Regions from separate parts of the Paenibacillus sp. YIM B09110 genome, predicted to be linked through region 2. Evidence: a T-box and tRNA genes for the amino acid it is inferred to sense, from the RefSeq annotation. Region 2 holds a T-box; the other regions hold tRNA genes.

Region 1 (10,129 bases), on a different contig from region 2:
GCCGAGCCGCAAAACGAGGGCAGAGACGATTATTTTATGGACATTGACCGTATGGTGAATGAGGGCCTGGGCGGCGGCAACGTAACGATTCAAGGCGGTCTAATTGATGAGACGACAATTGATACGATGGAACCGGAGCAGAGAGGGGATTAAGCTTGGACACAACACGCGCTAAGCAAATTTATGATTCCGACCAGACATTCTCCGTCATGCTGGACGGCGACTCCGTCTGGATTGAGAATGTCGACGAGGCTAACGGTATGGCTACCGTTCAAGTCGGTGGTAACCCTGTCAACACGAAGACGGTGTCTTGCGACCGGCTAGAGGAACAGGGGCACTAACTCGAAACGGGAAGTGCGGCATATGATTAAAAAGCCGAACCAATCACGCATCTTGCATGTTTGGTTCGGTTATTTGTTTTGCATAATTGAACACTGCATCAGCCCCCGTAAGACTCCCGAAACGCGGCACACAACACATCGCGATCTACTTCCCATAGGGCGGCAATGTCCGCGCTCACGTTCTCGTCCCACCAATCGGACTGAAGCTTGCGATTGCTCCGATGCTCAACAATCCAGATCAGGTTAAGTAGAACTTTTCTCGTATAAAGACGTTCGGCTTCCTCCATCTTTTCTTTGGAGACCCACAGCTTCATTCGTTTCACTGTGCGGTAGAGTTCATTGCTGCAGGCTCTGCGGATTTTGCGCGCTGTCGGCAAGCCGTTAGAATGCTTCTGGGCGTTAGGCTTCATATAAAAGAACCGACTCCTCTCTATATCCCATACATATGCGGACGAAGAAGAGAAGGTCACTGCCTATAGAGTGCGTATTGATTGCCTATTGCACCGTAATATAGCCTACCATAGGCCCGTCATGACGCATGTCGCTATGGGTCAAACATACAATAGGGTATGTACCAGGTTTGTCAGCCGTGAACGATACGACGGTCGTTTTGCCTTGTGTTACGGTCCCTCGGACTCCCAGGCCTTCTATTACAAAGGGATGGCTTTTGCCGCTGACGCCGGTAATATGCAGTTCAATGGGCTCGCCTTTGTTTACGATAATGGAGCCCGGATCCCAACGGTACACTTCGATTTCTTGGCCGTCTTGCGTTGTCGACTTGATTTCGGTCGTTACGAGCTGGAATACGCGAGCTTGCGTAGGCTGTCCGTTGACGGAACGAGACCCATTCCAGTTCAAGAAAACGGCGACTACGACAACGAGAGCTGTAAAAGCGATTAACAGTTGAATCTGTTTTTTGCGAACGATAAAAACTTTGGACATGAAACGCTCACCTCATCTATTCGTATCATTATAGGCTAGTCTATGCGAAGGCTTGTCAGACCATGACAAAAGTGGATGCTGCCATTGCCTTGTGTTAGAATAACCTCAGTGCTAGTGAAAGCGGACAAAAGTAGATTATTAAGATGGAAGGCGGATTGAGAACAAGAATGGAATGGATTAAGGATATTTTGCATGAGGTGCTGTTGTGGGTTGAAAGCTTAGGGTATTTCGGTATTCTAATCGGACTGCTAATTGAAGTTATTCCAAGTGAAATTGTTCTAGGCTTCGGAGGTTACTTAGTATGGAAGGGCGATATCTCTTTCTGGGGAGCCGTTATTTTCGGAACGATAGGTGCTGTCGGACAGAACTGGATTTTGTACGCAATCGGTAGGTACGGCGGTCGTCCTATCGTTGAGAAATACGGCAAGTACATTAAGATCAAGCCCAAGCATGTCGATACAGCGGAAAGCTGGTTCAAAAAATACGGAGCGGGCATCGTGTTCACCGCTCGTTTCGTGCCTGTCATGCGTCAAGTGATCTCGATCCCGGCGGGCATGGCAAGAATGAACTTTTGGCTGTTTACGCTGCTTACGACGCTTGCTTCGCTGCCATGGTCGATTTTATTCGTTTATTTGGGCAAAACGCTCGGCGACCAATGGGAAAATGTCGGTGAAGAGGCGGCGCCTTACGTACAGCCTGCGATCCTGATCGCCCTCGCGTTGCTGATCGTTTATGTGCTTATTAAGTTTGTACGTTCCCGTGGCAAATCGGTATAATAGATACGTATAACACTTTAGACGGAAGTCATTCAATAATGACAACGAAAGAGGGATTCAGATGAGTAAAAGCGTAGCAGACAAGCTGGGCAAAGGTATCACTCCACAGCAATTTATTGATGGCATGACCAAAAATAAAGAAGCGTTCATTGGTTGGTATGACAAGTTTGAGTGGACGGACGAATCGGATCGTGAGCTGTTCGAGTCGATGAACAATCGTGACGATCTGCGGGTGCTTATCCTGATGGCAGATTGGTGCGGCGACGTTGTACGCAACATTCCGGTTGTGTTCCAGGCGTTGTCCATTAGCGGCATTCCAACAGAAGTTCTTATTATGGAAGAGCATTTAGAAACAATGGATCAGTTCTTGACGATGGGCGGACGCTCCGTACCTGTCGTTATTATCGCTGATACCGGTGGTGCGGTGCTCGGCACATGGGGGCCAAGGCCAAAATATATTCAAGAACCGATGGTTGCGTTCAAGCAAGAGAACCCGGACCGCGATGCAGCGGATTATCAAGAAAAGCTGGCGGCAACAAGGCAAGAAATCGGACGTCGCTACGGAGAAGGTACGGAATATCAGTCCCTTATTATCAAAGAGCTCCGCGCGTTGCTGGAATCGTTCTAAGGCTTAAGAGTTAGGGGAGCAATTATGAAGATTGAGATGTTTACGTTAGGACCATTGCAGACGAACTGTTATTTGCTCACGACTGAGGAGCAAGAGACGGGCGAACGAGGCATCATTATTGACCCGGGAATGAATCCGAAGAAGCTGCTGGATCGGATTCAAGGTGTACATATTGAAGCAATTCTACTGACACATGCCCATTTCGACCATATGGGCGGGGTAGATGAAGTTCGCAAGGCGGCGAATTGCCCCGTCTATATTCATGATCTAGAAGCGGATTGGCTAACCGATCCACGCAAGAACGGCTCGATGCGCTGGCAGGATGTTACGCCGCCGTTGTCGACTGATCCTGCTGAATACGCACTGGCCGAAGGGCAGACGCTGAATCTGATCGGACAGACGTTCAAGGTTATGCATACGCCGGGACATTCTCCAGGCAGCGTAAGCTTCCTGAACGGTGAGCACTTATTCTCAGGCGATGTGCTGTTCAAGCTGAGTGTCGGTCGTACCGATCTCCCTGGAGGCCGTGAGCGGGATTTGTACGACACGATTAAGAACAAGTTGTATAAGCTAAGCTCGGATACTATTGTATATCCGGGGCATGGCGGTCGTACGAAGATCGGCTTCGAAATGGCAAATAACCCGCATACGAGTTAAATTTCAGCTGCGCAGTCCACGGACGGCGCAGCATTTTAAGCTTGCAGAGGATGGTGTAGAGGATTGGCGGATACAAGTGTACGTAGTGTAGAGGATAGCTCGGAAGAAACAACTGGAAAGTCTAAGTTAACAACAGAGCAGAAGGCGGCTGAGAGCGATCGCATTATCAAAGGCATTGCTGCTCAGCTTACGATTCCTTTATCGAAGGTAAAGTCGGCTGTCAGCCTGCTTGATGAAGGCAATACGATTCCGTTCATTGCCAGGTATCGGAAGGAAATGACCGGCGAGCTTGATGAAAACGATTTGCGTGCTATTGAAGAGAAGCTGCAATATATGCGTAATCTTGAAGAGCGCAAGCGTGAAGTTATCCGTTTAATTGATGAACAAGGAAAGCTGACGGATGTGCTCCGTGCGGACATCGAGAAATCGGTCAAGCTGCAGGAAGTGGAGGATCTGTACCGGCCTTATCGGCAGAAACGCAAGACGCGCGCGAGCGTGGCGAAAGAACGGGGGCTTGAACCTCTTGCCTTGTGGATATGGTCGCAGCCTCGTCATGGCGATCCGGCGGCTGAAGCAGTTAAGTATATTAACGTAGATAAAGGCGTAGCGACCGCACAGGACGCGCTGCAAGGCGCAATGGACATATTAGCCGAAAATATCGCTGACGACGCTGCAGTACGTGCCTGGGTCCGCAAATATACCTTCGATCAGGCAATCATCCGCACGGAAGCAAAGGATGCGTCCGCTGAAACCGTATATGAGATGTATTACAGCTACCAAGAGCCGATTCGCAAGCTGCCGCCGCATCGCGTGTTAGCTATCAACCGGGGCGAACGCGAAGAGGTGCTTCGCGTCAACTTCGATCTTGCCGCTGAGCGCATTCACGATTATATTCAGCGCAGGCTGCTTCGTGGCGGAACGGCTGCATCCGTACGGGACGTATTTATTGCCATTATTGAGGATACGTACAAACGGCTGCTTGCGCCATCCATTGAACGCGAGGTGCGAGGCGAGCTGACAGAGAAGGCGGAAGAGCATGCGATATCCATCTTCAGCGAAAATCTTCGCAACCTGCTGCTGCAGCCTCCCGTTCGCGGCAACGTCGTATTAGGCGTCGATCCCGCCTTCCGCACAGGCTGTAAGCTTGCGGTTATCGACGATACCGGCAAGCTGCTTGAAGTGGCGGTCTCTTATCCGACGCCTCCTAACAATAAGGTTGCCGAAGCCGAGCGTTTAATAAACGGCCTGATCGATCAATACAAGGTCGAGCTGATTGTTATCGGCAACGGTACGGCTTCCCGGGAGACAGAGCAGTTCATTGCGAATCTCATTAGCAAGCGTAAAGCAGCAGGTTCTGCCGGCGCTGAGCTAAAATATATTATCGTGAATGAAGCTGGCGCAAGCGTATACTCCGCATCGAAGCTTGCGGCCGAGGAGTTTCCGAAGCTAGACGTAGCGGAGCGCAGTGCCGTATCGATTGCGAGACGGCTGCAGGACCCGTTAGCCGAGCTTGTGAAGATTGAGCCCAAAGCTATTGGCGTTGGCCAGTACCAGCATGACGTAAGTCAGAAGCGTCTTGATGAGAGCTTGGGCGGCGTCGTGGAATCGGCCGTTAACCATGTCGGTGTCGACGTTAACACCGCTTCGGCATCCTTACTGTCTTATGTAGCCGGTATTAACGCAACGATTGCCCGCAATATCGTCAAATACCGCGAGGATAATGGCCGTTTCGCCAAACGTACGCAGCTGCAGAAGGTGCCGCGGCTAGGTGCGAAGTCATACGAGCAATGTATCGGCTTCCTTCGTATTCCCGAAGCGGGCAATCCGCTTGACCGGACAGCGATTCATCCTGAATCGTATGATGTCGTGGACAAGTTGTTCCGGGCATTAGGGCTGGAACTGAAACAGATTGGCACTGAAGCGCTTCAAACGAAGCTGGAGACCATCGACCTGCCAAGCTTGGCGAGCACGTTAGACGTGGGCGTGCCAACGCTCAGAGACATCGTGGACAGCCTGCTTCGCCCTGGCCGTGATCCGCGCGAGGAGCTGCCGCCTCCGATCTTCCATACCGATGTGCTTAACCTGGAGGATCTTACTGCCGGCATGGAGCTTCAAGGAACAGTGCGCAACGTAATTGACTTCGGCGCGTTTATCGATATTGGCATTAAAAACGACGGTCTTGTCCACATTTCCCAATTGAGCGATAAGTTTGTGAAGCATCCGATGGATGTCGTATCGGTTGGCGATAATGTGACGGTGTGGGTGCTTGGTGTCGACATTAAGAAGGGCCGTGTCAGCTTAACGATGCGCAAGCCATAAGACGATAATCGAATTCACCCATAAAGTGGGCTTGCCTGTTCATCGGCAAGCCCACTATAATTTATATATAGCGAATAAGCAGGGGGACGAGAAAATGAAGGAGAGCATCATGGATAAAGAACGATGTGCGAATGTAGCACCTCATAGATGGTTCGGTTTATCTCTGCAGGCGCTCGTCATTTTGGCTCAGAAGCCGAATATTTGTCCAAGTGCTGAGATTGCAAGCCGTTTGGACGCAGATGCTACGCTGTTGCGCCGTGTGCTTGTTAAGTTGGCGCGAGAGAACCTTATTGAGACAAGAGAAGGACGTGACGGCGGTTATCGTCTCAAGCGATCGCCTGAATCGATTACACTTGCTGACGTATATACGGCGCTCAAGGTAGGAGAGCCGCTATGCAGCAATATGCTGGATACGGCAAGCTCGCAAGAATTCGGCTTGGAGATGAAGGCAGCTTTCACTGAAATTGCAAGCGAAGTAGAACGCAAAACACTCGAGGCGCTTCAGCCCTATACAATTGCAGATCTAGCTCAACGTGCATTTACACTTCCAACTAATGCAAGCTAATTTCCTAAAGTAAGTTAATTGACAAATAAATTCGGTCAGCATATACTGTTCTTATAAAAGTTACAGTTAATGTGCATTCAACTATGCGAAGTACAGCACAGTTATTGCTGATACTAACTATGCGTAATTATGCGCAGTTAATGCTACTGATAACTGTGCATATTAAAACTCAGATAAAAAATGGAGGAAACCAGTATGACAACAACACAAATCGATTCCCAAGTTCAAGTATCAACGAAAGATGCAACTGAGCCATCCTTTGCTAACGTTTTGCACAGCCGCCGTTCCGTACGCAAATATGACAGCGGCCACGTTGTTTCTGAGCAAGAAATTCGCGAACTGCTGGAAACAGCAACGAAAGCACCATCTTCATCCAACATGCAGCCTTGGCGTTTCTTAGTCGTTACGGATCCGGAATTGAAGCAAAAGCTGGTACCGATTGCCTTCAACCAACAACAGGTTGCTGAAGCATCAGCTATCGTTATTGTACTCGGCGATTTGGAGATGTATAAGCTGTCTGAACAAATTTACGGAGCTGCCGTTGAAGCAGGCTACATGACTAAGGAAGTAGCCGACAACTTCGTTGCCAACTCGACCAATATGTACTCTTCATTGCCTGCTGACCGTTTGCAATCACTCGTTGCATTCGATACAGGACTTGTATCGATGCAGCTTATGCTCGCAGCTCGCGCGAAAGGTCTAGATACTGTACCAATGGGCGGCTTCAACCGCGATCAACTAAAAGAATTTTTCGGCATCTCTGAGCGTTACATCCCTACCCTGATGCTTCCAATCGGCAAAGCATCGGCTGAAGGCCATCCTTCTACGCGTCTTCCTGTTGACGAGATCACGTTCTTCAACAAACTGTAATTTCATTCATTATCCCCATACAAACAAACCGGCTTTCTCTGATCGCAGAGAAAGCCGGTTTTTATGTCCGAACAAGCTGTAAGCCCAAGTCTTATATACTTGTGCTGCTGTCTTGTTCCTTCGGACTTTGTTTGCTGCGATAGAAGTACCAGCAGTCGTTAAGCAGCTTGATCTGCCGGCGGTCCTTCTTCTGAAATGCGCGCATTAATTGATTGCAAAGCCATTGAGGCATATGCGTTCGTCCCCTCCCGAGCCCAACATGTTGTAATACTACAATATGGGGCAGGGCGGACGTCCGTGCAGGTCCACACTAATTGCCTTGCTCTTCCTCATACTCCTCATACCATTGCTCAAGCTGAGCTTGAAGCGCGCGAATTTCGGTTAACAACGAAATAAGCGGGTACGACTTTTCTTGCACTGCAGAGAAATCAGCCTCAAGCTCATTAATATAGGCTAGTCCGCCTACGATCGAGATCGAGTTGTCGTGGAGCTCCACCGCGTCGCATTCCGCGACTGCGTAAGGCAGACTAGGTACACGATCAGCCGTTAGCTTGTCGATTTCTTTATGAAGGCGCAGGTTAAGCGCGCTGAGCTGATAAGCATGGGATTCGGGCATTTCAACGAAGAGTATTGTTTCATTTTGTTTCATAAGGACGTAACGCATTGTTGCCATAAAATGTTCTGGACTCCCCTCGATTATAACATTCCTACTTGACAGTGTAGCGTATCGTACCTTTAAAATTCAAGTAGTAGGGGGAGAATAACGATGAATGATGAGACGCTGCAGCAATGGGTCGAGCAAATATCGATGGCATCCTTTGGACGAGCCTTTACACATCGCGCGACATTCAACAGCCGATTAAAGGCGACGGGCGGTCGTTACTTTACACGTACGCATAACATTGAGATAAGCCCGCATCAATTGTCTGTTTACGGAAGAGAAGAAACAGAGAAGATCATTAAGCACGAGCTTTGCCATTATCATTTGCATATTCTGAGGCGCGGCTATAAGCATCGGGATGCAGACTTTAAGCAATTGCTTGCCCATGTGGGAGGATCACGTTATTGTCAGTCGCTGCCGGAGCGCTCCGAACGTCAGGTTAGGCCGTATCGCTATAAGCTTGTTTGCTCCAAATGCGGGTTTGAATATATGCGCAAGAAGAAGCTTGATCCGGCCAAATATGCATGCGGCAAATGCCGTGGAAAATTAATTATGATAACGCTTGACAATAAAATTGAACCGTGATAAATTATTACTTGTCACTTTTACTTTTCCCTGATAGCTCAGTTGGTAGAGCACTCGACTGTTAATCGAGTTGTCACAGGTTCGAGTCCTGTTCGGGGAGCCAGATTTGGAGAGATACCCAAGTGGCTCAAGGGGACCCTCTGCTAAGGGGTTAGACTGCGTAAGTGGTGCGAGGGTTCGAATCCCTCTCTCTCCGCCACGATTTTTTTCAAGTGATGCAACGGGAAGACCGTTCAGCTGGTCTTTTTTTTTGCCTCATTCATGCTTAACAAGGCCCGTTGGTCAAGGGGTTAAGACACCTCCCTTTCACGGAGGTAACAGGGGTTCGAATCCCCTACGGGTCACCACTTTAGATTTATCGCTTGTGAAGCAGCTCTCTAGAGTTGATCAACATTCATGAGAGCCATTAGCTCAGTTGGTAGAGCACCTGACTTTTAATCAGGGTGTCGAAGGTTCGAGTCCTTCATGGCTCACCATTTGCTTCAACCCTCGAAGCGAATGCGAATGAAGGAAGCGACGAAGCAACAATTTCAAATGTGCGGTAGTGGTGGAACGGCAGACACGCTATCTTGAGGGGGTAGTGTCCCATGGACGTGCAGGTTCAAATCCTGTCTACCGCACCATACAAATAATCAATTATTAAACCCTTGCGGCGCAAGGGTTTTTTTGATGTTTTCTTTTTCTGACTCATTATGACTTTGAGGGCTATGGGGATATTGTTGACGAGAATAGCGGGTTAATGGACGATGTGACGTAGGGATTCTCATTGAAACAGAAGCAGCTGTTGAGTTTTTTGCGAAGATCGTTTCAAGCGGACCTTGTCGATGCGATTGTCAAATTGGAATAGTGAACTTTTAAATATTCAGATATAATGGTAAAAATATTATTTGCGGGAGTATTACTATGAACAGTAAACAGTTAGCCTGGAAAATAAGGAGACATGCTATAGAGATGACTCATCTATCAGGAGGCTCCCATATTGGGTCAGTGTTTTCCATAGCGGATATTATAGCGGTTTTATACAATGATATTATGACGATATTTCCTGAAAATCCAAGAAACGATCTGCGCGATAGGTTTATCCTTAGTAAAGGACATGCTGGCGCAGCCGTATATGCGGTATTAGCAGAGAAAGGTTTTTTTGATGTCCGTGAACTTGAGAGTCACTATTCGAACGGGAGTAAGCTTTCTGGACATGTATCACATAAGGACGTGCCTGGAGTGGAGCTATCCACAGGCTCTTTGGGTCATGGTATTTGCGTAGGGGCTGGCATGGCGTTAGCAGCAAAACGTGATAAGAAGAAGCACTCTGTTTTCGTTATTGTTGGTGATGGCGAGTGCAATGAAGGATCCGTATGGGAAGCTGCGCTTTTTGCGAATCACTATAGATTATCAAACTTAACTGTCATAATTGATCATAATAAAATGCAAAGCTTAGATTTTTGTGAGAATACAATCGAACTTATCGATTTAGCGGCTAAATGGAAAGCATTCGGTTGGAATGTTACTGAAATCGATGGTCATGATCATAATCAGTTAAAAAATGCATTAAGCAGACAGCACGATGAAAAACCAAACTGTGTCATAGCTAACACGATAAAAGGAAAAGGGGTTTCTTTTATGGAGAACGATATATTATGGCACTATAAAGCCCCGCTAGGGGAAGACTATTTGAATGCAATCAAGGAGTTGGAGCTGCAATACAATGAGAAATAAATTTGTAGAAACTATCGTGAAATTTGCCGAAACGGATTCGAATTTATTTTTAATAACCGGTGATGTAGG
Region 2 (10,129 bases):
TGCGAACGTCCAGTCGTTGGCATAGTGGGACAAATAAGCGAGCGTCTTACCGCCGTCCTCCCATAACAGGCTGATAATGAGCGCTCCAGCACCTATCGGCATGACGACAAAGCTAATAAACGGGACGAGAATGAAATTGGCTGGTAGCGACAATAGATGAAATTGGTTAAAGTAATAGATCGATATTGGAAACGATACAAGCTGTGCGACGAGCGTCACTGCCGCAAGGTCAAGCAGCGCCTTGCCCCTGCGCCACTCAGGCATCGCCTTGCGCACTGGATTTACACCGAGTATTAGCCCTATCGTGACAATGAAAGACAACTGGAAGCTTACATTCTCGAGGAAATAGGGATCGTAGATCAGCATTACCAAAGCGGCTGCCGCCAGCAGATGCAGCCCGTCCTTAAGCTTGCCCAGCCGCGCTGCAAGCAGGCCCAGCATCGCCATAAGTCCGGCTCGCACGACGGATGGCGATGCGCCGGAGAGCAGGACATATAGCGGTACGGCAATCATGAGCAGCAGCAGCGTTCGCTCGCGCGTCAGCCTTGCGAGCCGCAGCAGTCCTCCAAGCGCGTAGAGGAACACCGCGACATGCAGTCCTGAAATTGCCAATATATGCGTCAGACCAAGACGCGAGAATTGCTGGAACTGCTGCGGGTCGAGGTCCTCGCGGATGCCGAGGACGAGACCCTTCATGTACCCGGACTGGTCGGACGGGTACAGGGCGTTCATCCGTGCGCCGAGGCTGTCGCGCACGGCATCGATGCGGCCGAGCATGGCGGCCGCGGTCCAGGCTGGGCCCGCCGACGCCTTGACGGAGGCGGCGCCCTTGACCTTAAGCAGCCAGTGGATACGCTGGCTGCGAAGATAGCGGCGGTAGTCGAAGCCGCCGCTATTCGTTGCTGCGGCCGGCTGCGCCAGCTCGCCGCTAATCACGACCTTGTCGCCGCGCTTCCAGCCCGCGGCAGCAGCTTGCTCCGGCTGCTCCGCCAGCCGCACCTGAACGATCAGCCGCTCGCGCACGGCTCGCGGCTTCGCATCCCCCTTCACGCGCAGACGTTCCGTCCTGACGCGGAAGCTGACCCGGTCGCCGTCGACCTCTACGACCGACACGATAATCCCCTCCGCTTCCGCCTCGTAAGAGGCTCGCGGCCCTTCCGCCTCGGCGGCGGCCAGCAGCTCCGGCAGCCCCGTCACGTTATGGGCATCCGCCCATAGACGCTCTCCTGCCGCAAGCCCCGCCGCGAGCAAGCAGGCGATCGCCAGTCTCGGCGACGCCTTCCCTAACAACACGCAAGCTGCGGCCGCGAACAAGGCCGCCCCGCCGGCATATACGGCGCCTTGCGCGCTAAGTCCCGCGGCAGCCGCGCTGCCGCACACATAAAATAGCACAAACCATATAAGCGGCCTCCTGTTCATCCCTCTCCCCCCTTCCCACCTGCATTATCGCAGTAAAACAACAAAAAGAACCCCCGCCAGCATCAAAAAAAAGATGCAAGCGGAGGTTCTTCCTCTGCCACTTTAATATTGAAATACGATTTACTACAATGTAATTTCCATCTGAGCTTGAGCCGGCGGATCGAACTGATCCAAGCTGCGAAACACAATTCCCTTCTGTTCCATTAGCGCAGCGACTTTCTCACTGTCCTTCGGATAGCTGCGATGATATACAATCTCTACGATACCGCTATTGGCAAGCATATTCGCGCACGTCCAGCACGGCTGATCCGTCACGTAGACGACCGACCCTTCGCGATCTGCACGATCGGTGAACAGGAGGAGATTTTGCTCGGCATGTATGGTCCGAATGCAGCGCTGCTTCTTCACAACCTGCTCCTTGCCGTCCACGAGCTTCATCTCGATCTCTTCTGCGATCATACAGCCCTCTTCCAGGCAATCGTGTACGCCCATTGGCGCACCGTTATAAGCAGTCCCGAGCAGCTTCTTGCCCTGCACGAGCACGGCTCCTACATGTCTTCTTGGACAGCGCGATCGCGTTGACACCATGTAGGCGATATCCATGAAATACGTATCCCAATCTTTACGGGCAGTTTCTTGTGTTTCCTTCAACATTGTTCATTTTCTTCCTCTCTCTTGCTCATGCTGCTTCTATCTTTCATGCTGTAAGCTTGACTATGTGCCGTTATATTACGATATCGTCTTACGCACCTTGTTGGCTAAGCGTAAGCGCCTGACTTAGGTCTGCCAAAATATCGTCGATGCCTTCCGTGCCGATCGACAAGCGAATCATGCCCGGCGCAACGCCTGCTGCATTCTGCTCATCGGCCGACAGTTGCTGGTGCGTCGTACTTGCCGGATGAATGATAAGCGACTTCGAGTCGCCGACGTTAGCGAGATGCGAGAACAGCTTGACGGAGTTGATCACTTTCTTGCCGGCTTCTACGCCGCCTTTAATTCCGAATGTAAGAATAGCGCCTTTGCCCTTCGGCAAATACTTCTGCGCCAACTCATAGGATGGATGGGTTGGAAGACCCGGGTAATTCACCCATTCAACCGACTCATGAGCCTCTAGGAACTCGGCCACCTGCTGAGCATTCGAGCTATGGCGCTCCATACGCAAATGCAGTGTCTCAAGTCCTTGCAGCAACAGGAACGAGTTGAATGGCGATAGTGCCGCGCCCATATCGCGAAGCAGCTGTACGCGAGCTTTAATAATATAAGCTATCGGACCAACCGCATCCGTATAGACTACGCCATGATAGCTTGGATCCGGTTCGGTAAGGCCAGGGAACTTGCCGCTTGCCTTCCAATCGAACTTGCCTCCGTCGACGATAACGCCGCCAATCGATGTACCGTGACCGCCAATGAACTTCGTAGCGGAATGGACAACGATATCGACGCCGTGTTCAATTGGACGGCATAGGTAAGGACTTGGGAACGTATTGTCCACGATGAACGGAATGCCGTTCTCATGCGCGATCGCCGCAACAGCTTCCAGGTCGATAATATCGCCCTTCGGATTGCCGATCGTCTCCGCATATACGGCTTTCGTGCGCTCTGTAATCGCTGCGCGGAAGTTCTCCGGATTCGAAGGATCTACGAATTTGACTGTAATGCCAAGCTTCGGAAGCGTCGTGGAGAACAGGTTGTATGTACCGCCGTACAGGCTTGTCGCAGAGACGATCTCGTCACCGGCGCCTGCAATGTTCAGCAGCGCATAAGTAATAGCAGACTGGCCGGATGCGACCGCGAGCGCTGCCGGTGCGCCTTCGAGCTCAGCTACGCGCTTCTCGAATACGTCCGATGTCGGGTTCATAAGACGAGTATAAATGTTGCCGAATTCCTGCAAAGAGAATAAGCTTGCTGCGTGATCTGTATCTCTAAATCCGTACGACGTCGTTTGGTAAATCGGTACTGCGCGCGACATTGTGGTTGGATCGATTTGTTGGCCTCCGTGGACGGCTACCGTATCAAGTGAGAGCTTGCGTTGTTCAGACATCTAATTAACGCCTCCTATAAAAGTAAATGATAATGGCACTACGGTCAAAGCCGGATACCTGCTTCGTCAGCTTCAGACTCCTGCTGCAACCGCTTCCTTCCATTATCTCACAATCATGGACGAGCCACAATGCCCTCTTTCATGCCCGCAAGCAGCTTTTCGCCTATTCCTCGCACTCTGAGCAGATCATTTACCGTGGCAAAAGAACCATTCTTCTCCCTATCTTCGACAATAGCCTGCGCCTTAGCAGGTCCGATTCCTTTCAATTCATCCAGCTCTTCTGCGGTCGCGCGGTTGATATCAAGCTTGCCCGTATGGTCTTCTTCAATAATTAGTTCGCTGTCCGCTTGTGCAACATCAGCATCAGCTACGCTACCCGTCTTCCCTGCTTCGTCGCTCACAGCCCGTATCTCCTCACCCTCATGAGCCCCGCCTGCATCATTATTTGAACCTGCCGCCTCCTCACCGCTCGTTGAAGCATCCAGCTCCAACTCCTTCAAAGCAAGCTCCACCTCGTCATTCAATGGAGTCCATTGTTCACGGTTATCCTGTTTAGGCTGAGTGAATGCCGCGACGAGCAAAACCGCTGCCGCTGCTAGACAAACCGCCGCCGGCAGCCATAGCTTCATCTCCACACGAGCATACTTTTTTTGCATTACGCAACAGCTCCTCTTTATTTTCATATATTAACCAGAAGTTTCTGTTATCTTAATTGCGTGCATATGGAACAAGTCATGCAGAATATGGTAAGAGAGTACGCAAAACGCGGCTTATGCTTAGGGGGGCTCCGCATGAATGTCGGATTTATCGGGACGGGAACGATGGGAAGCCTGCTGATTGAGGCTTTTATCGCATCGGGCGCGCTTTCGCCTGCACAAATTGTTATTAGCAACCGCACCTTTGCAAAGGCGCAAGCTTTGGCTGACCGTTACTCCGGCATGACAGCAGAGACGACGAATGCTGCGGTTGCTTGCGGCAGCGAAATTGTTTTTTTATGCATCAAGCCTCATGAGTTCAAGAAAGCGGTCGACGATTTGAAGCACATCGTCCATCCCAGTCAAATCATCGTGTCCATCACGAGTCCCGTGCTGATCGCCCAGCTCGAAGACGAACTGGACTGCAAAATCGCAAAAGTCATTCCAAGCATTACGAACCAAGTATCGAGCGGCGCCACGTTATGCATCTATGGCAAACGAATGAACGAGGCGGATAAAACGAAGCTTGAACAACTCCTCGCCTACATTAGCGAACCGCTTCGCATTCAAGAATCCCATACGCGAATCGTGTCAGATTTATCGAGCTGCGGTCCAGCCTTCTTTACTTTCCTGCTGGAGCAATTCATCGAAGCTGCAGTCGAAGAAACAGGGATCGCCCGTGAAGAAGCGCGAAAGGTCGCAAGCGCGATGATCCTCGGAACCGGCTTGCTGCTGACGGAGGGCGGATTAACGCCTGCCGACGTGCAGGAGAAGGTCGCCGTACCAGGCGGAATAACGGCGCAAGCACTGGAATACTTGAAGCGTGAGACAGGCGGCATGTTCAATGAGCTTATTCGTACGACACATAATAAGTATAAGGACGATCTAGTAAAGGTTTCCGCCTCATTTATGAGCGAAGAGGTGAACGGGCAATAGCTGTGCTTCAGCTAAAGCCCGCTCACCTCTTCGAAGTTTTGCGGCTGTATTCGTATTAGTTGGCTACGATGTTAACAAGCTTGCCTTTAACAGCAACCACTTTGCGAACGGTTTTGCCTGCGATCAGCTCTTGAACCTTCTCGAGCTCCTTTGCCAGGCGTTCCATCTCGTCTGTTTCTGTATCGGCAGCGATCGAGACGCGTTCTACGATCTTGCCATTCACTTGAACGACAATTTCTACCTCTTGATCGACCGTCCAAGCTTCCTCGTACTTCGGCCAATCGGAATACGTAATCGTCTCCGCGCGTCCAAGCTTCTCCCACAACTCTTCCGCAATATGCGGAGCGATCGGTGACAGCATTTGCAAGAACTGCGCCATCGCCTCACGCGGAAGCACTTCCGTCTTGTAGGCTTCGTTTACGAAGATCATCAACTGGCTAATGACCGTATTGAAGCGTAGGTTTTCGTAATCCTCGGTTACCTTCTTAATCGAACGATGCCATGTGCGCTTAAACGCATCGCTAGTATCGCCATCCGTTATTTTCGCGCTCAAGCTGCCGTCCTCGTTAATGAACAGGCGCCATACGCGGCTCAAGAAACGGTACGTGCCTTCAACCCCGTTCGTATTCCACGGCTTCGTCGCTTCAAGCGGACCCATGAACATTTCGTACATGCGAAGCGTATCTGCGCCGAACTCGCCTACGATATCGTCCGGGTTAATGACATTGCCGCGCGATTTGGACATCTTCTCATTGTTCGTACCAAGAATCATCCCTTGGTTAACGAGCTTGTGGAACGGCTCCTTCGTATCGACAACGCCAATATCGTACAACACTTTATGCCAGAAGCGCGCATACAGCAAGTGAAGCACCGCATGCTCGGCGCCGCCGATATACAGGTCGACCGGCAGCCATTCCTTCTGCTTCTCCTTGGAACAAATCTCGTTCTCGTTCTTAGGATCGATGAAGCGCAAGTAATACCAGCAGCTGCCTGCCCATTGCGGCATCGTGTTCGTCTCGCGGCGAGCATTCATCCCCGTCTCAGGATCAATTGTATTGACCCATTCAGTGACGTTCGCCAGCGGCGATTCGCCCGTTCCGGACGGCTTGATCGCATCGACATCAGGCAGCAACAGCGGCAGCTGATCCTCAGGGACAGGCTTCATCGTTCCGTCCTCCAGATGGAGAATCGGAATCGGCTCGCCCCAGTAGCGTTGACGGCTGAACAGCCAGTCGCGCAGGCGATATGTCACTTTCCCTTGGCCTTTGCCAGTCTCTTGTAAATGCTTAATCATTGTGGCAATTGCCTCTTCATTGTTCAGACCGTTAATGAATTCGGAGTTAACATGCGCGCCGTCTCCAGCATAAGCTTCTTTCGTCACGTCTCCGCCTTCGACAACCTCGATAATCGGCAGCCCGAACTGCTTCGCAAACTCCCAGTCGCGTACGTCATGACCAGGTACCGCCATAATTGCTCCCGTGCCGTAGCCTGCAAGCACGTAATCGGCAATCCAGATCGGCGTCTTAGCTCCACTCACCGGATTGATCGCATAAGCGCCTGTGAATACGCCTGTCTTGTCCTTCGCCAAATCTGTACGCTCCAAATCGCTTTTGCGAGCAGCAGCGTCTTGATATGCTTCAACAGCAGCCTTCTGGTCGGCTGTCGTAATGGAAGCTACCAGCTCATGCTCAGGTGCAAGCACGCAATACGTAGCGCCGAACAGCGTGTCAGGACGCGTCGTGAACACAACGAGCGAGTCCTTATGGCCGTCAATCGCGAACGTCACTTCCGCGCCCGTCGACTTGCCAATCCAGTTGCGCTGCATATCTTTAATGCTTTCCGTCCAATCCAGCTCTTCCAGATCTTCAAGCAAACGCTCCGCGTACTCGGTAATTCTCAGAATCCATTGACGCATCGGCTTACGAATAACCGGATGACCGCCGCGTTCGCTTAGGCCGTCGATGACTTCCTCATTAGCAAGAACGGTGCCAAGCGCCGGACACCAGTTGACCGGAACCTCTGCTACATAAGCAAGTCCGCGATTGTACAATTGGATGAAAATCCACTGCGTCCATTTATAATAATCCGGGTCCGTCGTGCTGAACTCGCGATCCCAATCATAGGAGAAGCCTAGCGATTTGATCTGACGGCGGAAGTTGTCGATATTTTTGAACGTAATGTCTCTTGGATGCTGGCCTGTATCGAGCGCGTGCTGCTCGGCCGGCAAGCCGAAAGCGTCCCAGCCCATCGGATGAAGGACATTATAGCCCTGCATGCGCTTGTAGCGGGATACGATATCTGTTGCTGTATAACCTTCTGGATGGCCTACATGCAAGCCTGCTCCAGATGGATACGGGAACATGTCGAGTGCGTAAAATTTAGGTTTGCCTTGCTCTTCCTTCGTTTGGAACGTCTTGTTCTTATCCCAATATTGCTGCCACTTCGGCTCTACAACAAGCGGGTTGTAGCCGTGAAATTGCTGCTCCTGACTCATCATCTATTCCTCCTACAAAGTTAAACTTACTCACGATTAAGCGCTCAATCCAAGGTTAGGCTTAGATTGCAATAAAAAAACTCCCGCCCCTAGCGTATTACGCTAGGGACGAGAGTTGTGCTCCCGTGGTACCACCCTAGTTAGCGACGGGCATGCTTTGCCTGTGCTCACTTGTCGCCTTTATCGCAGGCCAGACGGCGCGTATGGATAACGCACAGCTCCAAGGCGAGATTCGTTTCGCAGCAGGTCCGGCTTACACCCTTACACCGGCTCTCTAGGCCTTGCTTTGCGAAAGTACTGCTCCTCTTCAACGCTTCTATGGATGAAAATAGTTATTTTCGATTATAAAGATCGATATGCTCTATGTCAAGATCCGACAAGCGTCCGTCTCATATATCTAACGCTTCCAATAAGGATAACCAACAATAGTAAATGGATTAGCAATACCCATACCGCGTTCCATTCGCCTATAAGAACGACGAACGTCCACAAGAAAAGCGGAGCAAGCTGTATAAAGCACAGCAAGAAAAGAGTGATAACCATCCATTGCTTCAACATCTGCCGATTGCTGTCCATGGTTACCATCACAATCGAGAGCAATACAGCGCCAAGGCCGATCGATACAAAGCCCCATAGATGCACGGTCTCCCGCTCCGATCCCATTTCCATACCAAGAAAGCTGTAGTCGAAAAACAGATCGCCGATATAACAAGCGCCAACGGCCAAGGACATAAATGCTGCGGCTAACGCGTACACATAACTTTTTCCGATCATGGGCTGCCAACTCCCCTCGTCTTGCGACCGATTGCCTCACTTATCGACACAACAGCTTATCCCTCCGCATTGTAAAGTTAGACTGCATTCTACTAAACGGATTCGCTTTAAATAAAGTTGCCGTAATATCCCAATTATTGCGAGTTTACGGTTTTGTCGGCAGCCGCATGCCACCCGGCAACCCCGAACAAGATCGAAACGGCCAATATCATCCATAGCGATGCCGACCATCCATGCGTCGCGTCATGCAGCAAGCCGAATAACAACGGCCCGGACGCTGCCAGCAAATAACCGATCGATTGCGCCATTCCCGATAGCTGTGCCGATTGCTCCGTATTAGACGTTCGCAGTGCGAAGAACATGACCGCCAAGCTGAAGCCCGCGCCTCCCGAGATGCCTAAGAGCATAATCCAAAGCGGAATCCAGGATGACGGTCCGGCTAACAGCCCCAAATAGGAGACGATTAGCAGAGTTGCCGACAACAAGGCAAGCGGCCGCTGACTGCGGCTTTTCGCTGCGAGAATGGGAACAATGAACGTCGCAGGAAGGCTGACGATCTGGAGCATGAATAGCATCCAGCCTGCTCCGCTATGGCTCATGCCGCGATCATGCAATATCTCCGGAAGCCAAGAAATATTAACGTAAAACGTGAATGATTGCAGTCCCATGAACAACGTAATCTGCCAAGCCAGCGCCGAACGCATCAACTTGTTGCCGGTCTTATTGACGCTTGATGATTTCATGCTGCTACCTTCGCTTTGGAAGAAATGTTTCAGCTTGTTGAGCCGTCCGCGCACTTGAGGCAGCCATGCAGCTGCGGCAATAAGCGCGAGCAGCGACCAAGAAGCGAGCATGCCTTCCCAGCCGAGCTCAAGACTTTCGGCCATTGGAATGCTGAAGCCTGATGCGAGGCCGGCGCCGAAATTCATGACGACGGAATACAGCCCTGTCATCAAACCTACCGAGCCGGGGAAATCTCGCTTGATCAGACTAGGCAATAGTACATTGGCAATTGCTATCGCCATGCCGAGCAGCATCGTTCCGGTAAGAAGCGCAGCCAAGTTCGGGAGCGAGCGGATGAGGACAGCACCGAACAGCAACAGCATAGATAGAAAAAGGCTGTTTTTTATGCCTATCCGGCTAGCCATACGCGGCGCAAGCGGAGATATAAGGGCAAAAGCAAGCAGCGGCAGCGTTGTCAGCAAACCGGACATCGTGCTGGATAGACCGAAAGTCTGCTGGATATTCGATACGATCGGGCCGACAGCCGTAATTGGAGCGCGCAAATTAAGGGCGATGATTAGTATGCCTGCGATTAATAACGAAGTGCCGTTAATGGCGGAAGACGATGCCCCGTGCGAATTCGGCAAAGGTTGTCCTGATTGAAAACTTTTCACGATTAAATCCTTCTCTCCTGTTGAATAAAGCTCTAAGTTGTTAAATATGCGAGTGGACTGTATAACCTATGACGGACAAGCCTTCACTCTGTACCAATAATCATAAGCTTGTATGTAGCCGATCTTGTCATATAACCGGTTGGCAGGTTCATTCGCTTTGACGACAAGCAAATAACCGTGCGTTGCGCCTTCCCTCTTAGCCCAACCGAGCAATTGCCGAATAAGCTTCTCGCCGTAACCTTTGTTGCGGAACTGCGAATCCGTAACAACGTCATACAAGCCTACCCAGCCTTGCTCAAGCGTAGCGAAACCGCAGGCGACTGGAATGCCGTTATCGTAGAGCAGACCGTAACATTTCTTAATCGATGAAGAC
Region 3 (10,129 bases), on a different contig from region 2:
GAATGAGGTCCTGAAGCACTGTCCCTAAACGATCCTCATGCATGCCCGATAACAGAACAATCCGAGAATTATGCGCTACAATGAGTGTCCCGATATGATGATCGCGCACAAATTGCAGCACGAATTGGGCAAGCTGGGCAAGCTGCGACCTACGCTCTTCATCAGGCAGCTTCCACTCCACATCATCTCGCTCGATAATAGCGACAGAGGTTCCCATTCGAAGCAGTTGCTCCACGAACGGCTTAATATGCTCCTGCGGCTCGTCATTAACGTCGTCGTTGAACCAACGAAGCAGCAGCTCCTGATTAACAAGAGACAGCGCCTCTTCAACACTGCGATGGCGCTCCCGCTCCTGTTCGACCTTGCTGCATAACGATTCCAGCATGTCATAGAGCTCCCCATCGTCCACCGGCTTTAACAAATAGCCTGACGCATTCAGATGCAGAGCCTCCTTCGCATAGCTGAAATCCTCATGACCGCTAATAAAAACGAGCTGTACCTGCGGATTGATCTCCTTCGCCTTGCGCGCAAAGTCGATTCCCGACATGATCGGCATCCTGATATCCGACAATATAATATCGATTTGCTCCGACTCCATAATCTTTAGTGCGGCGAAGCCGCTATTAGCTGTTCCGACTACGCTCAGCGGAAGCGAGCTGCCGGCGACTCTGCGCCGCAGCCATTCCAAATCTATCGCTTCATCATCGACTAGCAGCACATTCATGCCAGACGTACCTCCTTGTGCCTCATCTTAAATTGTTCAGTCGTCTTGTCTTATTATTGCTCAAATCATATACGATCGCCTGAAATAAATAAATAGCTGCTACTGGCAAACAACAAAAAAAGCCAAACAAAGGATCTCCCTTCGCTTGGCCTCAAGATTCTAATTACTAATTACTCTCCTAGTAAAATCTTCGCGTACGGCGAATCGATCGGCAGCATAATGACCGGCTCGTTCTGCAAGGTTGTCACGTAGCTCTCCAATGTGCGATACAGGCTGTAGAACTGCGCGTCCTTTCCGTAAGCCTCATTATAAATCTTCGCCGCTTCCTTCTCGCCTTCGGCAATGATCTTCTTCGCGTCTGACTCCGCTTGTGCCAGAAGCTCGGTCGCGGTACGATCCGCTTTGGACGTGATTTTGCGCGATTCCTCGTCGCCTTCGGATAAGTAACGGGCCGCAATCGATTGCCGGTCGGAAATCATGCGGTTGTATACGCTCTGCTTGTTGCCTTCCGGCAGATCGGTGCGCTTAATGCGGACATCTATCACTTCGATGCCGTAGTTGTCTCTCGTTAGGGCAGCCGTAACATCCTTCGTAATCTCATCGTTAATGTTGCCGCGCTCCGTTTTTTCGCTAATGATGTTGTCGTAGTTGACCTCCGACAGCTTGCGGCGGACGGAGTTATACACGGCTTCATCTATACGCTGAACGCCCCCGCTGACCGACTGGACGGTACGAAGGAATTGCTCGGCATTCGTGATACGCCACACCGTGTAGTTGTCGACGATAATCGGTTTTTTGTCCTTCGTCAGAATCGAAGTTGGATTGCTTTCATAGGTCATCTGATACTTGGGCAACGAAGATACGTTTTCGATGAAAGGAAGCTTGAACTTCAGTCCCGGACTGCTCACGGCTCTGACGGCTTCCCCGAACTTCAGAACGACTTTGTATTCGCCTTCCTTGACGATAAACATCGATCCGGACACCAATATGAGCAGCACGACCGCTGAAATGATCATGATCCATTGATTACGCTTCATTGCGCGTCACCTCCTTGGGGAGTTTGCTGCGGCAATGTCGCAGGGTTCGTTGTTTCAGGCTGTTTGGCGGTGCTGCCGCCTTTGAGCAACTCATTAAGCGGCAAATAGTTGACCGTATCGCTGTCCGAATTCGTAATGAAAATTTGGGCATTCGGCAATATTTTCTCAAGCGTCTCCAGAATCAAGCGGCTTTGCGTGACGTCCGGATTGTTCTTGTATTCGCCGTAAATCGCATTGAACTTGGCGACGTCGCCTTCCGCGTTCAGGATCCGCGACTTCTTCTGGCCTTCCGCGTTCTCGATAAGCGCCTGCGCTTCGCCGCGGGCCTTAGGAATACGATCATTCTCGTACTTCGCGGCGTTATTAATCTTTGTGTTCTTCTCCTCGCGCGCGTTCGTTACTTCGCGGAACGCTTCCTCGACCTGTCCGCTCGGCGGCTCGATGTCCTGGAACTTAATATCGATGATCTGAATGCCGGTTTTGTACTTCGACTGCAGCTCCAGCAGCTTCTCCCGCACTTTATCCTGGATGACGGTTTTCCCGTCCGTAATCGCGTAATCCAGCTTCTCCGAACCGATAACCGAGCGAATCGATGAGCTGGCCGCGTTGCGAAGAAAATTTTCCGGATCGTCAATGTTGTAAAGATAATCATGAATATTGCTAATTTTCCACTGCACGACCGCGTCCGCGGAAACGATATTTTCGTCTCCGGTGATCATAAGCGCCTCTTCTTCAACCGGTGTAACCGTATCTCCATTCTGACGATAACCGATATGGATGCGCTGCGTCAGCTCGGCCTTTACCGTAATGACTTCCTGAATCGGATAAGGCCATTTGAAATGGAGCCCCGCCGATTCCTCGCTCGTATACTTGCCAAACGTCAGGATGGCGGCCCGCTCCTGCTCTTGCACCGTATAAAATGACGAAAAACCAAGATAAATGACGACGATTACGGCAGCCGCGATAAGAATCGCTTTTTTCACCGTTCCTGGCTTTAATGGCTCTGGCTTACGACTATTGCTCTCCACATTTGTATAACCATCCAAGTTGCTCAGAATGACATCTCTCCCCTCATTGATGAAGCTTATGAGGGGTAATACGGATTTAGATGCCAAAAAGTCTCATTTTTCTAATCAAAAGTAATGCCGCCATCCTTAACAGCTTTCAGCCATTCCCGGGCAATCAGATCATGCCCTGCCGTAGTCGGATGCACGCCATCCCATATCCAATACTTTGCTTCCGCACGTTCACATGCATCGTTAAACGTCTGTTGAAGCGGTACGAAGATTGCGCCGAAATCATTCGCCAGACTGCGAACAATGGCCTGATATCGGTCTAACTGCTCCGTCCACACGTCCCAACGCTCTTCCGTAGCGCCTGTTTTCAATATAAACGGCTCGCACAATACAAGCTGCACATTCGGCAGCACTTCCTTCGTTTCTTCAAGCAAGTGGCGATAAGCCCGCTCGAACCGGTCGGTAACGCCCGTTGGCTCTTCGTTTACGATACGCCATGCATCGTTCACGCCGATCATGATGCTGATGACGTCCGGCTTCAAGCTGAAAGCATCCTCATTCCAACGCGCGTATAAATCAGAAACCCGGTTGCCGCTAATGCCTCTGTTATAGAACACCGGCTGCGCTTCGGCGAACACTCTGCCCAGCTCTGCTGCGGCAATGTAGGCATAGCTATGTCCTAGAATATGATTTGGATCGTCATTTCTCCCTCTGGCGCCATCCGTAATGGAGTCGCCTTGAAACAACACGACTTTGCTTTTCCCCATCCGCAATCATTCCCCTTAAACGAATATGTATTTTCCATGATCATTATATACTAGCTGCACCTTTCAAAACAGACCAAAAAACACGCCAAAAAAAACAGGTCCTGCGTCGCTTGGACGCAGGACCCGCTTCATATCCGAATTAGAATACAAGTGCTTCTTCTTTAGCTTTGTTGATGCCTTGTTCAATAATTTCAGCCGCTTGGCCAGGGAGTTGGTTATGGCCTTCAACGATGATTGTCGAGAAGTCAGTTACACCGAAGAAGCTCATAATGTTGCGAACGTAGTTCAACGACATTTCTGCAGCTGCTGCAGGACCTTCGGAGTAGATGCCGCCTCTTGCGTTAATAAGAGCGACTTTCTTGTCAGGAATAAGGCCGACTGGACCTTGCTCCGTATATTTGAACGTTTTGCCCGCTTGGTAGATGTAGTCAATGTACGTGTGCAATACCGCTGGAATTGTAAGATTCCAAAGCGGGAATCCGAATACGACTTTGTCCGCGGCAAGGAATTGATCGATATATTTGGCAGCTACATCAAAAGCTTCTTTCTCAGCAGGGGTCATATCAATTCCGCGCGGAGCCTTGAAGTTGCCGTTGATCATGTCGGCGTTCATGTAAGGCAGTTCTTCTTGGAACAGGTCAAGCTCGATAATTGTATCCTCTGGGTGGCTTGCTTTATAAGCATCCAAGAATGCATGGTATAATTTCACGCTGACAGCTTGCTCGATCGAACGGTCATTTGCTTTAACGAACAGTATAGTGCTCATTTTGTAACCTCCAATAATATCTATATATTTTATTAGTTTAGTACTTTGTAGTACTTACTTTATTTTATATAGTTTGTTGGAGCAACGCATCGGCAATTAGACTGAAAATCATGCCCTTCTTCGTCTTCATCGATTAGGACTAGTCTTACGACTATCGTCTTAAGACCTTATGAGTCTCTACGACTTCGTGCCGCCGTTCATATGATGCTGGACCGCATATAATGCGGCCTGTGTCCGGTCCGAGAGCTGCAGCTTGCCCAAAATATTGCTGACATGCGTCTTGACCGTCTTCTCGGCGACGACGAGCGATTGGGCAATATCTTTGTTGCTAAGACCTTGTGCAATAAGCTGGAGCACTTCCTTCTCGCGCGGCGTGAGCGATTCGTGGCGCTCTGCTGGCTGGAAATCCGTAACTTGCCCGTCTCCCATAAATATGCCTTCCGCTTCGTCATGCCCTTGTCCCTGTGGTTTAAACTGCGTCAGCAGTGCTCCCGCAATATCGGGATGAAGCTGAATATTGCCCTTATGCGCGCTGCGGATTGCCTCAGCGAGCTGCTCCGGCTCGACATCCTTCAGAATGTAGCCTGACGCTCCCGCCTGGAGCGCGGGCACGACATGGCTTTGATCCGAATAGCTCGTAAGAACAAGCACCTTGATATGAGGGTATTGCGCAGTTATACGGCCGCATGCTTCGATGCCATCCATGACGGGCATATTCAAATCCATTAATATAACGTCTGGCTGCAGCTTATCCGCCCTTTCCACCGCCTCCTGCCCGTTTCCCGCTTCCCCTACAATTTCGAAATCAGGCTGCATCGTCAAGAAGAAGGAAATGCCTTTCAATACGATTTGGTGATCGTCGACTAACAATAGTTTGATCTTCACGGTAACTCCTCATTCCTTGCTCATAATTGCTATGATTCGTATTGATCAAGCGGCATCTTAACCGCGATAACGGTTGGTCCTCCCAGATTGCTCCTTACGTTGAATTGCCCCCCGAGCTGCTCCGCACGCTCTCGCATCGACAGCATGCCAAGCGTTAGACCGCCTTTTCTATTGTCGAGGGAAAAGCCATTTCCCTTGTCCATTACTTCAAGTGTAACCTCTCCTTCAGCAAGCACAAGCTTAACGTAGGCGATCACCGTCCCCGAATGCTTGCGGACATTATTGAGCGCCTCTTGCCCGATGCGCCATAACGCTTCTTCGACTGCCCTCGGCAGCTGCTTTAGGCCGTTAACCTGCTCATATACGGTGAGTCCCATGCTCTGTCCATGCTGTTTTAGGGCGCTAAGCAAGCCGTTCTCAAGACCGGCCGGATGCAGCTGCCAAATAAGCGACCGCATCTCCTTCAGCGTCTCCTGCGACAACTGCTGTATTTCTTTCAACGATGCGCGAACATTTCCTTCTCTGTCCTGCAGCAGCGTCTCCGCTCCCTTGGCTATGAACGATAAGGAGAATACCTTCTGCATGACCGAATCGTGCAAATCCCTTGCCACGCGGTTTCTCTCCTCCATGCGCGCCAGTTCGCGCCTCTGCTCGTAGACACGCAAGTTCTCGACGCATAATGTATAGTGATCCCCCAGCGAGTACATAAAGTCCTCATGATATTCATCAAAATGTTCGCGGATCGGGCTGCTGATGAACAGTATGCCGATCGAGCGGCTTCGCACGCGCAGCGGAATGGCCGCCGCCGAGGAATAGAGCGGAATGCCGACACGCTCCAATGAAGGACAAGCCGTATGCTCCGCTTTCGACACAATGAACAGCTTGTTATTGCGGAAGGCCGTGCTGATTGGCCCGTTGTCATCGATACTGAGCGATTTCCACTCCTCGTGAGCCTTCCCTTCGGTATAGAACGCTCGCAGGGACAACTCTCCGTTCTCGAATATGAATAACGACACATGCGGCCAGTTGAACGCATTGCCGATTTCTTGCACCGCTTTGATCGGAAGCTCATTAATAACGCCTATTGCATGAATTCGTTGAATGACATCGCTTAGCTTCGAATAATGTTGTGCATTTTGCTCCTGCGATTGATAAAGCTTGATTCGTTTTATTGCCGTTCCGATCTGAAAAGCAATGGCCTGCAGAAGCGCCAGCTCGTCCTCCGTAAAACACTCCTTGCCGGGATGTGCCACGTTAAGAAGTCCGAACTTGTCTTTGCCCGCCTTCAGCGGCACCGTGGCATGATGCGAAATGCCGAGCGTTCCCTCCTCGAACCCTTCGGCAATTGCGTATGTAATCCGCTTGCATTCAATTGTATTGACCGCATGATGCAGCTTGTTGCGCCTATAACGCTCGATGCACCAGCAATCCTCTCCGCACATAGCCTCCTGCCCGTTCGCCTCCAGCGCCGGCGGCAGTCCATAAGCGGCTTGGCATTCGCTCTCCATCGACTCATCCATCATGAAGATCCAGCCCGTGCTAAATCCCGTCACCTGCAGAAGCTTCCCAAGCACCTCGCTCAGCATCTGCTTCATATCATTAGTTGTATTCAGCAGCTCCGCAATTTCTTTGAGCGCGGACAGCTGGTTCGTTCTATTTTCACTAGACATCAGCAACGCTCTCCTTATCGTATTCGCCGCTTACTTTAGCTTATATATGCCAGTATAACGTTTCACAACTGGCATCGTCGACGTCAATTCTTCATCCCTTACTACTTTTTCCGAAAAGCAAAGCGACTCGATAAAACGAGAATATTGTCGAATATTATTAGAAAACGCTTGCCAAAACAATACTAACCTATGTAGAATCATCAAGGGCCATTTTTATTACCGATCTTATTAGCCTACGGAATGTTCCATTAGCGAGCTCTGCTTGCACTACAATTGAGAGGATTTTTCGATTATGAAAAACGTAATTGGTGTTAATGAAAGACCAGCTCTCGGCACAAGCATTATGCTTAGCCTTCAGCATTTGTTCGCTATGTTCGGCTCGACTGTGCTCGTACCGAATCTGCTAGGCGTCGATCCGGCAATTTGTCTATTGATGAACGGAATCGGCACCTTGTTGTATTTATGGATTTGCAAAGGTAAAATCCCTGCTTATCTCGGCTCAAGCTTCGCCTTTATCGCTCCCGCCGGCGCTGTAATCGGCGACCAAGCGGCTGGAGGCGGCAGCTACGCGGCAGCTCTCGGCGGTTTCATCGCAGCCGGTGTCGTGTTCACGATTGTTGCCCTTATCGTTCAAGCAGCCGGGACAAGCTGGATAAACGTTGTATTTCCGCCAGCAGCTATGGGAGCTATCGTTGCGGTTATCGGCTTGGAATTAATACCGGTAGCTGCCAAGATGGCAGGTTGGATTATGCCGGACGGACTTACGCCAGAGGAAGCGTCAAGCTGGTCGCCTGACGGCAGTATTGTTATTCTGTCCACGATCACGCTCGCGGTAACCGTACTCGGGTCCGTGCTGTTCCGCGGCTTCCTGCGCATCATACCGATCTTGATCGGCATCGTAGTCGGTTATGTCCTTGCTTTTGCAATGGGGCTCACCGACTTTACGCTCGTTGGCGATAGCGGCTGGGTTCAGTCGCCGACATTCACGGCGCCTGTTTTCCAATGGGCTGCTATTTTGACGATACTGCCTGCCTCGCTCGTCGTCATTGCCGAGCATATCGGGCATTTGGTCGTAACAAGCAATATCGTGGAGAAGGACCTGTCCAAAGAGCCTGGTCTGCACCGCTCCTTGCTCGGCAACGGTATCTCAACGATCATTTCCGGCTTCGTAGGCTCAACGCCGAATACAACATACGGAGAGAACATCGGCGTACTTGCCATTACGAAAGTTTACTCCACCTTCGTAATTGGCGGAGCTGCCGTGCTAGCGATCATTTTATCGTTCTCCGGCAAATTCTCGGCGCTCATCTCCGGCATCCCCGTTCCCGTTATGGGCGGTATATCGCTGCTGCTCTTCGGCGTTATCGCAGCTTCCGGATTGCGTATGCTCGTCGAATCGAAGATCGACTATGGAAGACCTACGAATATGTTCCTAACAACCGTCGTTCTCGTTACAGGCCTGAGCGGCGTGAAGGTTACTTTCGGCGACTTCTCGCTGTCAGGCATGGCGCTTGCCACAGTCGTAGCGATCGTACTTAGCCTACTGTTCAAAGTGTTCGAAGTTTTGAAGCTCTCCAACGATACAGAAGCTACCAAGCATTGATAATAAAAAGGGACGAAGCATCCATGCTTCGTCCCTTTCAGTTTGTCTCGCCGCATATGCCCCGCAAAAATAGGCTTGTATCGCCTTCGAGCGTCTAAGCCTCCTCACATATGCCTTCATACGATGAAGCAAAGGAGGGTGTAACCTATGCCCGCATATCGGATTATTGTTGACCTGTCTGACCGAATGCTTCATTTGCTGGATGACGATATCGTCGTACGCTCGTTTCCAGTCGGTATCGGTAGAATGGTTACTGAGACGCCCACCGGCGAGTTTACGATCATCAATAAGCAACCCAATCCCGGCGGACCATTCGGCGCTTTCTGGATGGGGCTCTCAAAGCCTCACTATGGCATACACGGTACCAACGATCCTTCCTCGATAGGCCATCTTGTATCGCATGGCTGTATTCGAATGTACAACGACGATGTTGTCGCGCTATCCAAGCTTGTCCCCCTCCGTACACGCGTTACGATACGCCCTTGAAATAATTAAAAATCCTTGCTGCTTGAGCAAGGATTGGGTTTGAATAAGTATGGTGCGGTAGACAGGATTTGAACCTGCACGTCCATGGGACACTACCCCCTCAAGATAGCGTGTCTGCCGTTCCACCACTACCGCACATATTATGTTGCCTTCTCACTGCATTCGCTTCGAGGGAAGAAACAAATGGTGAGCCATGAAGGACTCGAACCTTCGACACCCTGATTAAAAGTCAGGTGCTCTACCAACTGAGCTAATGGCTCGTAACTGGTGACCCGTAGGGGATTCGAACCCCTGTTACCTCCGTGAAAGGGAGGTGTCTTAACCCCTTGACCAACGGGCCATCTATCGTATCGGGAATATCCATTCCCTTGAGACAACAAAAATGATTATAGCAAACAATCGGACAACATACAAGCCTTTTTTCAAAAAGAGTTTCCTAGCAGAAACCGCATCCTCCGAGGAATGAGGAATGCGGCTTTTGCGATCATTTCTTTTATTTGTTGCCTTCAACAAGCATATTAGCGATAATATCCAGCTGCTTTTCTACGGATATCGGATCGCTGTACAGAAATTGATTGAAATCGATATTGTAGATTTTACCCGTTTTTCCTGCCGGCGAATGTTGAATGAACTTTTCCAATTCCTTCAAGTTTTCCTCCGCACCTTCATTCACGGCCAATAATAATCGGTCTCCAATGAAATCGGGAATCACTTCGGCGGATATTTCCCATGTTTCGCCGTTAATGACTTCGGTCTTTACCTTTTCCGTAGGCTTCAAGCCCAAGTACTTGTATATGATGTTGCCGCCCATATTCGTATCGCCATAAATTAATACGGAATCGGCACGAACATTCAATATCGAGAAGGTTTCATCGGCCCCGATAAACGGAGTGATCTTCTCCTTGTATTCGGCTATTTTTGTCGCGAATGCCTTATTCCATTGACTTGCTTCTTCCTGCTTTCCGAGAATATCGCCAAACATCTCGACATCCTTGATCGGATCGTTATACTGCTCAACGACGATTGTTGGAGCGATCTGGCTCAGTGCTTCATAGCCGCCGTCCACCGCTTCCGCGAATGGCGCGGTCGTAACGATAAGATCCGGCTCCAGCGACAAAATTTTCTCCGCATCTGGCGGAACACCAACGTCTTCGATATCGGAAATATCGCTTATG

Evidence for each region. A T-box is a leader RNA that pairs with one kind of tRNA and senses whether it is charged. The one in region 2 lies ahead of leuS (leucine--tRNA ligase), so its partner is inferred to be a tRNA-Leu.
Region 1: it encodes a tRNA-Leu, which carries the amino acid that the T-box ahead of leuS (leucine--tRNA ligase) is inferred to sense. The anticodon was not compared.
Region 3: it encodes a tRNA-Leu, which carries the amino acid that the T-box ahead of leuS (leucine--tRNA ligase) is inferred to sense. The anticodon was not compared.

Annotation. Positions count from the first base shown of each region.
Region 1 is NZ_JBANSP010000001.1:216,167-226,295, reverse strand. Features, by position in the region: gene V8F51_RS01110 (hypothetical protein) at 1-153, shown strand, start outside; gene V8F51_RS01105 (H-type small acid-soluble spore protein) at 156-341, shown strand; gene V8F51_RS01100 (dehydrogenase) at 440-751, opposite strand; gene V8F51_RS01095 (cupredoxin domain-containing protein) at 837-1,283, opposite strand; gene V8F51_RS01090 (DedA family protein) at 1,451-2,059, shown strand; gene V8F51_RS01085 (thioredoxin family protein) at 2,121-2,687, shown strand; gene V8F51_RS01080 (MBL fold metallo-hydrolase) at 2,712-3,344, shown strand; gene V8F51_RS01075 (Tex family protein) at 3,408-5,663, shown strand; gene V8F51_RS01070 (Rrf2 family transcriptional regulator) at 5,758-6,228, shown strand; gene V8F51_RS01065 (nitroreductase family protein) at 6,424-7,098, shown strand; gene cmpA (cortex morphogenetic protein CmpA) at 7,190-7,330, opposite strand; gene V8F51_RS01055 (hydrolase/acyltransferase) at 7,409-7,771, opposite strand; gene V8F51_RS01050 (SprT family protein) at 7,865-8,344, shown strand; tRNA gene V8F51_RS01045 (tRNA-Asn) at 8,372-8,447, shown strand; tRNA gene V8F51_RS01040 (tRNA-Ser) at 8,453-8,543, shown strand; tRNA gene V8F51_RS01035 (tRNA-Glu) at 8,617-8,691, shown strand; tRNA gene V8F51_RS01030 (tRNA-Lys) at 8,745-8,820, shown strand; tRNA gene V8F51_RS01025 (tRNA-Leu) at 8,883-8,967, shown strand; gene V8F51_RS01020 (transketolase) at 9,248-10,060, shown strand; gene V8F51_RS01015 (transketolase family protein) at 10,050-10,129, shown strand, end outside.
Region 2 is NZ_JBANSP010000011.1:40,667-50,795, reverse strand. Features, by position in the region: gene V8F51_RS17270 (ComEC/Rec2 family competence protein) at 1-1,419, opposite strand, end outside; gene V8F51_RS17265 (deoxycytidylate deaminase) at 1,543-2,073, opposite strand; gene V8F51_RS17260 (homocysteine synthase) at 2,162-3,460, opposite strand; gene V8F51_RS17255 (ComEA family DNA-binding protein) at 3,574-4,116, opposite strand; gene comER (late competence protein ComER) at 4,252-5,091, shown strand; gene leuS (leucine--tRNA ligase) at 5,147-7,585, opposite strand; T-box leader at 7,687-7,905, opposite strand; gene V8F51_RS17240 (hypothetical protein) at 7,952-8,359, opposite strand; gene V8F51_RS17235 (CynX/NimT family MFS transporter) at 8,494-9,729, opposite strand; gene V8F51_RS17230 (GNAT family N-acetyltransferase) at 9,823-10,129, opposite strand, start outside.
Region 3 is NZ_JBANSP010000001.1:201,212-211,340, forward strand. Features, by position in the region: gene V8F51_RS00940 (response regulator) at 1-724, opposite strand, end outside; gene hflC (protease modulator HflC) at 895-1,761, opposite strand; gene hflK (FtsH protease activity modulator HflK) at 1,758-2,789, opposite strand; gene V8F51_RS00955 (SGNH/GDSL hydrolase family protein) at 2,891-3,544, opposite strand; gene V8F51_RS00960 (FMN-dependent NADH-azoreductase) at 3,684-4,310, opposite strand; gene V8F51_RS00965 (response regulator transcription factor) at 4,488-5,195, opposite strand; gene V8F51_RS00970 (GAF domain-containing sensor histidine kinase) at 5,225-6,865, opposite strand; gene uraA (uracil permease) at 7,158-8,468, shown strand; gene V8F51_RS00980 (L,D-transpeptidase) at 8,616-8,954, shown strand; tRNA gene V8F51_RS00985 (tRNA-Leu) at 9,005-9,089, opposite strand; tRNA gene V8F51_RS00990 (tRNA-Lys) at 9,139-9,214, opposite strand; tRNA gene V8F51_RS00995 (tRNA-Glu) at 9,220-9,294, opposite strand; gene V8F51_RS01000 (AraC family transcriptional regulator) at 9,448-10,129, opposite strand, start outside.